DNA from 4 places in the Streptomyces zhihengii genome. Region 1 is predicted to be linked to each of the others. Evidence: riboswitches for the same ligand, from Rfam matches in the RefSeq annotation. Region 1 holds a riboswitch; each other region holds the start of a gene.
What was found. Region 1 has a riboswitch for cobalamin ahead of JE024_RS08825 (ABC transporter substrate-binding protein). Riboswitches for the same ligand answer to the same signal wherever they lie in the genome.
Positions count from the first base shown of each region.

Region 2: another riboswitch for cobalamin. It lies ahead of JE024_RS02260 (GHMP family kinase ATP-binding protein); the one in region 1 lies ahead of JE024_RS08825 (ABC transporter substrate-binding protein).
Region 3: another riboswitch for cobalamin. It lies ahead of JE024_RS27030 (cobalamin biosynthesis protein); the one in region 1 lies ahead of JE024_RS08825 (ABC transporter substrate-binding protein).
Region 4: another riboswitch for cobalamin. It lies ahead of JE024_RS33205 (ABC transporter substrate-binding protein); the one in region 1 lies ahead of JE024_RS08825 (ABC transporter substrate-binding protein).

Region 1 covers NZ_JAFEJA010000001.1:2,168,270-2,170,461, forward strand. The annotation lists gene JE024_RS08825 (ABC transporter substrate-binding protein) at 1-983, opposite strand, end outside; cobalamin riboswitch at 1,044-1,247, opposite strand; gene JE024_RS08830 (LacI family DNA-binding transcriptional regulator) at 1,343-2,192, opposite strand, start outside.
Region 2 covers NZ_JAFEJA010000001.1:528,438-530,629, reverse strand. The annotation lists gene JE024_RS02260 (GHMP family kinase ATP-binding protein) at 1-835, opposite strand, end outside; cobalamin riboswitch at 1,015-1,245, opposite strand; gene JE024_RS02255 (DUF1963 domain-containing protein) at 1,709-2,192, opposite strand, start outside.
Region 3 covers NZ_JAFEJA010000001.1:6,354,308-6,356,499, forward strand. The annotation lists gene JE024_RS27025 (cobyric acid synthase) at 1-139, opposite strand, end outside; gene JE024_RS27030 (cobalamin biosynthesis protein) at 136-1,101, opposite strand; cobalamin riboswitch at 1,192-1,333, opposite strand; gene JE024_RS27035 (hypothetical protein) at 1,483-1,704, opposite strand; gene JE024_RS27040 (inorganic phosphate transporter) at 1,717-2,192, opposite strand, start outside.
Region 4 covers NZ_JAFEJA010000002.1:1,255,540-1,257,731, reverse strand. The annotation lists gene JE024_RS33205 (ABC transporter substrate-binding protein) at 1-789, opposite strand, end outside; cobalamin riboswitch at 820-997, opposite strand; gene JE024_RS33200 (DUF7822 domain-containing protein) at 1,112-1,645, shown strand; gene JE024_RS33195 (TetR/AcrR family transcriptional regulator) at 1,784-2,192, opposite strand, start outside.

The sequences.
Region 1 (2,192 bases):
GTGCGCAGGGACGGGTTCATCGCCTGTCCGCTGAGCAGGATGAAGCGGTTCTCGCGGACGGCGGTCAGGTTGCGGGTGGCGGGGTCGCCGCGCAGGAAGCGGATCTTGGCGGCCGCGCTCTCGGCGGTCTGGGACTTGCGGGTGAGGTCGCCGAGGACGATGACGTCGGGGTCCCGGTCGGCGACGGTCTCCCAGTTGATCTGGGGCCATTCGTCGTGGGTGTCGGTGAAGGCGTTGCGGGCGCCGACCGCGCGGGTGATGGCGCCGGGGGCGCCGCAGCAGCCCGCCAGGTAGGGGGACTGCGCGTTGGCGAACCAGTACATGAGGGAGACGTCCGCGGCGTCCAGGCCGGCGGTGGCCGCGCGCACCCGCTCCTGGAGCCGGGCGACGAGGTCCTCGCCGCGTTCCTCGACACCGAAGGCGCGGGCCAGGTCGCGTATCTCGCCGTACACGTCGGCGAGTTCGAGGGGGCGGCTGCGGGAGCCGTCGCCGCCGGCCGCGTTGTCCTTGCCGGCGGCGCAGTCGGTCGGCGAGACGTAGACGGGGACGCCGAGCTTCTCGAACCGCTCGCGGGTGGCGACGCCGCCCTTGCCGACGGTGGACTCGAACGAGGCGGTGACGAAGTCGGGTTCGGCGTCGAGCACCTTCTCGAACGAGGGGTTGTTGTCGGCGAGGCGCGGGACGGAGGCGTTCGCCTTCTCCAGGCCCTTCATCACGGGGTCGGTCCAGGTGGCGGTGCCCGCGAGCCGGTCGGCCAGGCCCAGGGAGAGCAGGATCTCGGTGGTGCCCTGGTTGAGGGAGACCGCGCGGGCGGGGGGCGCGGTGAGTGTGACGCGGTGACCGCAGTTGTCGACGGTGCGCGGGTATCCGCCGGCGGACGCGGCGCCGCCGGGGCGCTCGTCACCGCCGCCCGCGCCGCACGCGGTCAGCAGCAGGGCGGGGAGGAGCAGGAGGGCGGTGGGACGGAGGGTGTTACGGGGCACGAGGTCGCCTCGGGGGTCGGGGCTCGTACGCGGAGCCTGGCCTGTGGGTCCCTTCCCGCGGGGCGCGGGAAGGTGCCAGCAGGTCTTCGGACTCGGGTTCGTCCGGACGGAGCGCCTTCCCGGGAGGTGTGCCGGCCGTGCGGCCGTACGGTCTCCCAGTGGCGTGAGTGCCCCGCCCGTCCCCCTCACCGCTGCGCGTCAGTTCCGGATTCGCACCGGATTCCCTGGCCGTGGTGTGGCTCGACTGGCCCCGGCAGGCTATCAAGGCCCCGGAGGCGGCCCGCCGTGGCGTCGGTCACGCCCGCTCCGCGCCGTGGCACGGGCCGCGGGGCCGGGGCGGGGGCTCATGTGCGGTGCCGTCAGGAGGCGTCGCGGGGCCCGGCGGTGCTGCCCCGGACGACGAGCTGGGTGGCGAGTTCGAGGCGCAGGTGCTCGGCGGGCTCGCCGTCCATGATGCGCAGCAGGGTGTTGGCCGCCATGGCGGCCATGTCGAGCAGGGGCTGGCGGACGGTGGTGAGCGGCGGGTGGGTCCAGCGGGCGACGGGCAGGTCGTCGAAGCCGACGACGCTCATGTCCCCGGGTACGGCGAGGCCGCGGGCCCGCAGCACCTCGAACGCGCCGAGCGCCTGGAGGTCGCTGGCGGCGAAGACGGCGGTGGGCGGCGGGCTGCCGTCGGCCTCGGCGCGGTCGAGCAGCCGGGCCGTCTCGGCGCGGCCCGAGGCGTCGTTGAACTCGCCGTGCGGCACCCACTCCTCAGGCACGGGGAGTTCGGCCTGCTCCATGGTGGCCCGGAAGCCGTCGGCGCGGGCCCTGCTGCACAGGACGTGGCGCGGGCCCGCGAGGTGCGCGATCCGGGTGTGGCCCTGGGCGATCAGGTGCTCGGTGGCGCTGACCGCGCCGGCCCAGTTGGTGGCGCCGACGGTGGGCACGAGGGCGTCGACGCTGCCGACCGGGTCCACCAGGACGAACGGGACGTCCATCGCGGTGAGCCGGCGGCGCTGCTGGGGGGTGAGTTCGGAGACGACGAGGATGGCGCCGTTGCTGCGGCGGGCCGCCATCTGGTCGATCCACTCGCGGGTGTCGGAACTGCGCCCGTGCACCGCGGAGAGGACCATGCTGGCGCCGGCGGCGTGGAGCACCTCGTCGACCCCCCTGATGATCTCGACCGACCAGAGGCTGTCGAGTTCGTTGAGGACGAGGTCGACGACG
Region 2 (2,192 bases), 1.6 Mb from region 1:
AGAGTTCTCCTTTGAGGGAGGGAGCGGGCCGCCGGGCGAAGAGGTAGCCGACGAGCGAGCCGGTGTGCGCGACGAAGACGCCGTCCGCGCCGAACTCCTCGCGGTGCGCCAGCACCGCCGAGAAGGTCCGCTTGGGCAGGGCTTCCTGGGAGAGCACGGCGCTGGTGGTGGCCGCGCGGGCGACGGCGGGCGCGTCACCGGTGGAGAACCCCTTGAGCAGGTCCGTCAGGCAGCGTTCGTACTCGTCGCCGCGGCGCCGGTAGTGCCGGAGCAGCACCGGTGTGGTGGCCGAGGTGTCGACCGTTCCCGGCTCCGTCACGAAGGCGGTGTGGAAGACCGTTCCGGTGCCCAGCCGGCGCACCACCCGGTGGCGTGCGCTCAGGTACAGGGCGAACTCCTCGAGGAAGACACTGTCCGCGCGTTCGATCGAGGCCAGCACATCCCTCACCGCGTCCGGGTCCTCCGGCAGCGCGAAGACCCGGAACAGACAGCGCAGCGCCGCGACGATGTCGGCGGTGGAACTGGCCATCCCCACCCCGACGGTGAGATCACTGTGGGCGCTGAGGCGCCCGGGCGGCAGGGTGCGCCCCGTACGCTCCAGGAACAGGCGCACGGCCCGTTGTGTCTTCTCGCCGAGCGGGAGGGATCCGGGCAGCGGCCCGGGACCCCCCTCCGGGGTGAAGTGGACCCAGGAATGCCGGTCGAAGGGGAAGGACACCACGGCGATGTCCGGGTCCGGCCCGGCTCGCAGCGGGCCCTGGTAGAGCTCTCCGAGGGTGCCGTGGCAGACACCGGTGAAGCCGCGGCCCAGCGGAGCGGCATCGGGCGTCAGCATGGGGTGAGGTGTGCCGTCCGGACCGGCACGGGCCGGTCGTCGAGGTGTGCGGTGGTCACGCCGTGTCCTCTCTCGTCGGCCGGACCCGGGGGTTCGGGGCGGCGAGAGCGCACGCGTGAGCGCACGGTTCCAGCGCACCACCGGCCCAACCCACGAGGCCGCAGCGAACAGCGCGTGCCGGTGGCACGCGCGCAGTGGCAGGTCTTCGGACTCGTGGGCGTGCAGGACGGGCGACTGCCCGGTTCCTGCGCCTACCGGCCGTCGCTTCCCGGGGTCCCGCACGACCCCCAGTGCTGATGACGGCTTTCGATCCCACTCACCGCTGCGGGACAGTCCCGGATTTCCACCGGGTTCCCTCTTGCGACGCACCGCCTGGCCGGCGGTGCGAACCGACTGCGCGGATCAGCGTAGGTGGCCTGTTCGTGTCGCGACAGAGCGCCCCCGAGAATGTCTCGTTGTCACCGGTGACACGCCGTGAGCGAACGGGTGGGGCGGAAGTGACGGTGACGGTGTGTCAGTCCGCCCTGCGCGTGCGCGGCGTACCTGAACGGCCCAGGCCGTCCCGTACCCGGACACGCCCGGCAGCCCCGGCTGACGCAGAGCGTCCGCCGCACACGGCGACGGGTCGCGGAGAACGGCGCCTCTGCGCCAGTCGCGCGACCGGTGGCACTGCTCCCCTCGCGCGCGTGCTGCTGTGACGCACGCCACTGCACCTCCCGGGAACCCGCCCGTGGCACCGGCCGACTTCTGGTGTGGACCCAGCAGGAGCGACCGGGGAGGTGCGTGTGGGACGGCATGCGAGCGGACGGCCGCCGCCTTCGGGCGTCGACCGGTCCGGGACGGTGTGACGTCAGGGCCTCGGCAGCCGGAGCCTCACAGCGGGCCCTCGAAGAACCCCAGCACGCCGGCCCGGTCGAACTGCCGTGCCGCCACGTCCTTCCTGGCGATCGGCCAGTACACGTAGCCGTCGATGTGGCCGCTCCACTGGGCGAGCAGCGCCCAGTCCTCGGGGCCGGGCTGTTCCCACGGGCCGGCCGTCCCGGGCACCGCCTTCCCCGCGGCCAGCGCCGCCCGCGCCGCGGCCCCGGTGATCGGGTCGGCCTCGCCGTAGGAGTCCGTGGAGTAGCCGTCGAGCTGCAGGTGAGTGCCTGCCAGGCGCCCCCAGTCCTCCTCCCGCACCTGCGACCACGCCGCGCGCAGATCCGCGGCACGGGGGTGTTCGTCCGGGTCGAAGAGCACCGAGTTGTCCGGCAGGGACACATCGTGACCCAGCCGCAGATCCCCCTGGAGGAGGGAGTCCATGTCGTTCAGCGGGTGGCCCCACGTGCCGCCGTCGCCGCCGTGGCGTTCCTCGACG
Region 3 (2,192 bases), 4.2 Mb from region 1:
AGTTCAGCGACATGTTCTGGCCCTTGAAGGGCGCGACCTTCACGCCCCGCCGCACCAGCCACCGGCAGATCCCGGCGGTCACCACGCTCTTGCCCGCGTCCGATGTCGTCCCCGCGACCAGCAGTCCGCCGCCGCTCATGTCCGCCTCCCCCTCGTCGCCGCGCGGACCAGCCGCGCGCCCGCGCAGACGGCCAGCGTCAGCACGCCGACCCGGCGCGACAGCCGCACCGCCCGCTCGATGTCCCCGAACTCCACCGCCCGGCCGCCCCCGTTGAGGACGGGCCGGTGCTCGACGCGCCCCGCGTACGACAGGGTCCCGCCCAGCCGTACGCCGAGCGCCCCCGCGAACGACGCCTCCACCGGGCCCGCGTTGGGGCTCGGGTGCTTGTCCGCGTCGGCCCGCCAGGCCCGTACGGCGCCCCGCGGGTCGGGGCCCGCGAGCACCGCGAGCACCGCGGTGAGCCGCGCTCCGGGCCAGCCGGCCACGTCGTCGAGGCGCGCGGAGGCCCAGCCGTAGCGCAGGTACCGGGGCGAGCGGTGGCCCACCATGGCGTCCAGGGTGTTGACCGCCCGGAAGCCGAGCAGCCCCGGCACACCGGCGACGGCGCCCCACACCAGCGCCCCGACGACCGCGTCGGAGGTGTTCTCCGCGACGGACTCCACGACGGCGCGGGCGATCTGCGCCTCGTCGAGCGCCTGCGGGTCGCGGCCGCACAGATGGGGCAGCCGGGCGCGGGCGGCGCCGAGGTCCCCGGCCGCGAGCGCGTCCCCGACGGCGCGCGCCTCGCGCCCCAGGGTGGTGCCGCCGACGACGGCCCAGGTGGCGGCCGCGGTCAGGGCGACGGATGCGGCGGGGGAGCGGCGCACCGCGCGCGCGGCGAGCAGGCCCGCGCCGATCGCGCCCCCGGCGCACACCGCGGTGTGGAGGACGCCCCGGCCGCGGTGGTCGCGCCACAGCAGCCGTTCGACGGCGCCGGCGGCCCGTCCGAAGGCGGCCACGGGGTGTCCGCGGCGCGGGTCCGCGAGCAGCAGGTCGGCGGCGAGACCGGCGGCGGCGCCGCAGGCGAACACCCGGTCCGCAGATGTGCGTTCGGCACCCATGGGGTCAGCGGCCCCCGGGGTGGGAAGGGGCGGGCAGGGCTGAGCCGCGGCCGGGCATGACGACGAGTCCTCACTCAGGGTCCGCGCCCTGGTTCGACGTGACCGGCGGTGAGAGTTCCTGGCTCCCCGGGAGGTTCCCCGGGTCACAGTGGCGGGACCGCGCCGGATTCGCACCGGACTTCCTCTGCTGCCGCCGTATTGGCCCCGGCAGTCCACCACGCCCGCGTACGCCCGTCAACTCACCCTTGACCTGCGACGGGACAGTGTGCCGAGGCCCACACCGCGGACAGCGCGGAAGCCGGGCGCGACGGCACCGCGGGGGTGCCGCCACGCCCGGCTCCCGGACGTGTCACGGGCCGCTCGCGGCCCGGTGTGCGGTCGTCAGTCGACGACCAGGTAGATGCCGAACGCGACGGCCACCGCGCACAGGGCGAAGCAGACGTACGCGCCGGTGCGGGCCAGGGCCACCGAGCCGCCGGAGGCCGTGGCCGACTCCTGCTTGCTGAGGCCGATGATGCCCAGGGTGAACAGGCCCACCAGGGCGACGGTGGCGACGAGGCTCACGCCGAACACGGAGCCGAGAGCTGCCCAGTCGATCTTCATGCTGCTGCTTCCTTACACCGTGGCCGGACGGGCCGGCTCGGTCTCGGCCGGCTCGGACGCCGGGGCCGGGATGGTGGTCTTGAACTCGCCAGCGGGCGGCGGGGCGACGGCGGCCATGGCGGTGGTGACGACACCCGCCGGCTCCTCCTCGCCCGGCTCCACGTCGTTGACGTTGGTGTGGTCGACGACCTGGCGGCGGGAGACGAGCCAGATCGCGAGGCAGGACGCCACCAGGAAGACGGCGACGACGGCGACGCCCCAGTCGCCCTGCTTGGTGACGAACTCCGAGGCCGCGGCGACCAGACCGGCGGCCGGCAGCGTCAGACCCCAGGCGACGAACATCCGGGTCGCCGTGGACCAGCGGACCACGCCGCCCTTGCGGCCGAGGCCCGCGCCCATCACGGCGCCGGAGCAGGAGTGGGTCGTCGAGAGGGAGAAGCCCAGGTTGGAGGAGGCCAGGATGACGCTCGCGGCGCTGGTCTGGGCGG
Region 4 (2,192 bases), on a different contig from region 1:
GACGTCGTCGAGGTCGGCGAACACGTTGCGCCCGCCGGCGAGCCGGATGATCTCGGTGCCGAGGCTCCGGCCGCCGGCCGTGAAGGCGCTCTTGTCCCCGCTGTCGTAGACGAAGACGGGCGTCTCGCGCTCGCCGTCGACCTCGGCGGTGGCGGTCCGCACCCGGCCCCGGAGGTCGGCGACGAGTGCGTCGGCCCGGTCCCGCACGCCGAACAGGCCGCCGATGGTGTCGATCTCGTCGTAGACGTCCTGCATCGAGACCTTCTTCTTCCCGCAGTACTCGCGGTTGAGGTAGGTGTCGATGCCGGCGTCGGCGAACGCCTCGCGGGACCGCCCGTCGTTCTCGGCGAAGGCGCTGGCGTAGCCGCCGTAGACGAAGTCGGGCTCGGCGTCGAGGATCTTCTCGAACGACGGTTCCTTCGCCGACAGTTCGGGGACGGCCGCGAAGTCCTCGCTCAGTCCGGGGAGGACGGCGGAGTCGGGGAAGGCGGTCCCGATCATCCGGTCCTTCAGACCGAGGGAGAGCAGCAGTTCGGCCGGGTGCTGGTGGATGGTCACCACCCGGGAGGGCGGCGCCTCGTAGGTCGTGCGGACACCGCAGTTCTCCACGGTGAGAGGGAAGCCGTCCGCCGCGGCCGCCGCGGGCTTGTCCTGCCGCGGGGCGCCGGGCGCGCCGCAGCCGGTGAGAAGGACCGCCGCCAGTGCGGCGACGGCTCCGGCCGTGCGCACGGCACGGCGGCCGGGCCCGGTGTCGGGCAGGGCGAAGGGACGGGGCATGCCGTCGTACACGTAAAGCCTCCTGCGGAGTCCGCGCTCCTCGGATCGGGCCCGCGACAGGCCAGTGTCCTGACTTCCGGATCGGCGTTCCCCGGCCTTCCCGCGCTGCGCGCAGTGGCTCATGGAGGGGTCGGCTCCCCGGTCACAGTGGCGGGACCGTGCCGGATTCGCACCGGCTTCCTGTCTCCCGTCGCGGCGATGACCTGTTGATCCTATGGTTCCCCGGGAAAACGGCAAAGGGCGCACCCCGGCACCGGGAGCGGCACCGCCCCGGCGCCCGCACCGGCGCCTGCCGGCACCGGTGTTGTCGGTCCCCGGTGTTAGCGTCGCCGCCATGGCAAACCGTTCGTACCTCTACTCCGCCGACTCGATGCCGAACGACGCGGAGATCCCCAAGCCGGTCCGCTGCATATCCGAGCACAACTGGGACATCCCGCTCGCGCACAAGCTCCTGGTGGGGCGCGGCACGACGATCGTCCCGTCCATGATCTGGAACCCTCCGATCGGCATCGCCGCGGAGTACGCCGGAGGGGCGGCCCTGCTCGGCGACCTCCTGCGCGCGGTCGGCCGGGGCCTGGAGGACGACGCCGAGTTCGCCGCGTGCGTCGCCGGGACCACGGCCCACCTCGCGAAGCAGCAGGCGAAGTACTTCGTCCTGGAGACCGGGGAGATCGTCTCGATGACGGACGACGACCCGGCGGAGAGCGTGCGGCGTCTGGCGTCCTCGGAGATCCCCGCCGCCGTCGCCGAGGCCGAGGCGGCGATCGCCGGCCGGAACGACGCGTGGCTGGCCTCGGTCCGGTCCGACTGGCAGCGGCACTTCGCGTCCTTCTACGGCGACGCGCTGTACTTCTCCTTCCCCGGCTGACTCCGGCTGATCCGACCCGTGGAGCGGCGCCCGGCGCTCACCCGGCGCTCCGGGCCCGTTCGACGACGCCTCCCGCGCGGAGGCCGGGCGACGCCCCGGGCGGGGTCCCGGCGCGGGGCGGGCATGGTGCCGGGCCCGTCAGACGGCCGGTGCGCCGACCGTCCCGCGGGTCATGGCGCGGTACCGCTCGGCGAGTTGCCGCGGGCTGTGCGGGCCGTCGGCGCTGTACCACTGGGCGACGCCGGTGCACATGGTGACGACGGCCCGGGAGACGTCACGCGGGTACGCCGTGGTGAAGACCTTCCGCGCGACACCGTCCTCGATCACGCCGTCCATCAGGCGCTGCTGACGGTCGCGGGCGCCGATGTAGGTGGTGCGCGCCTGTCCGGTGAGGCTGCGGATCTCGCTGGAGGCGATGAAGGCGAGGTCCCTGCGGTGCGCGTGGAACAGCACGAGGCATTCCACCAGCAGGTCAAGCCGTCGCGCGGCGTCGTCGCCGGCCTCCTCCAGGGCGGCGAGGCTGCGCTGCCACAGGTCGTCCATGGCA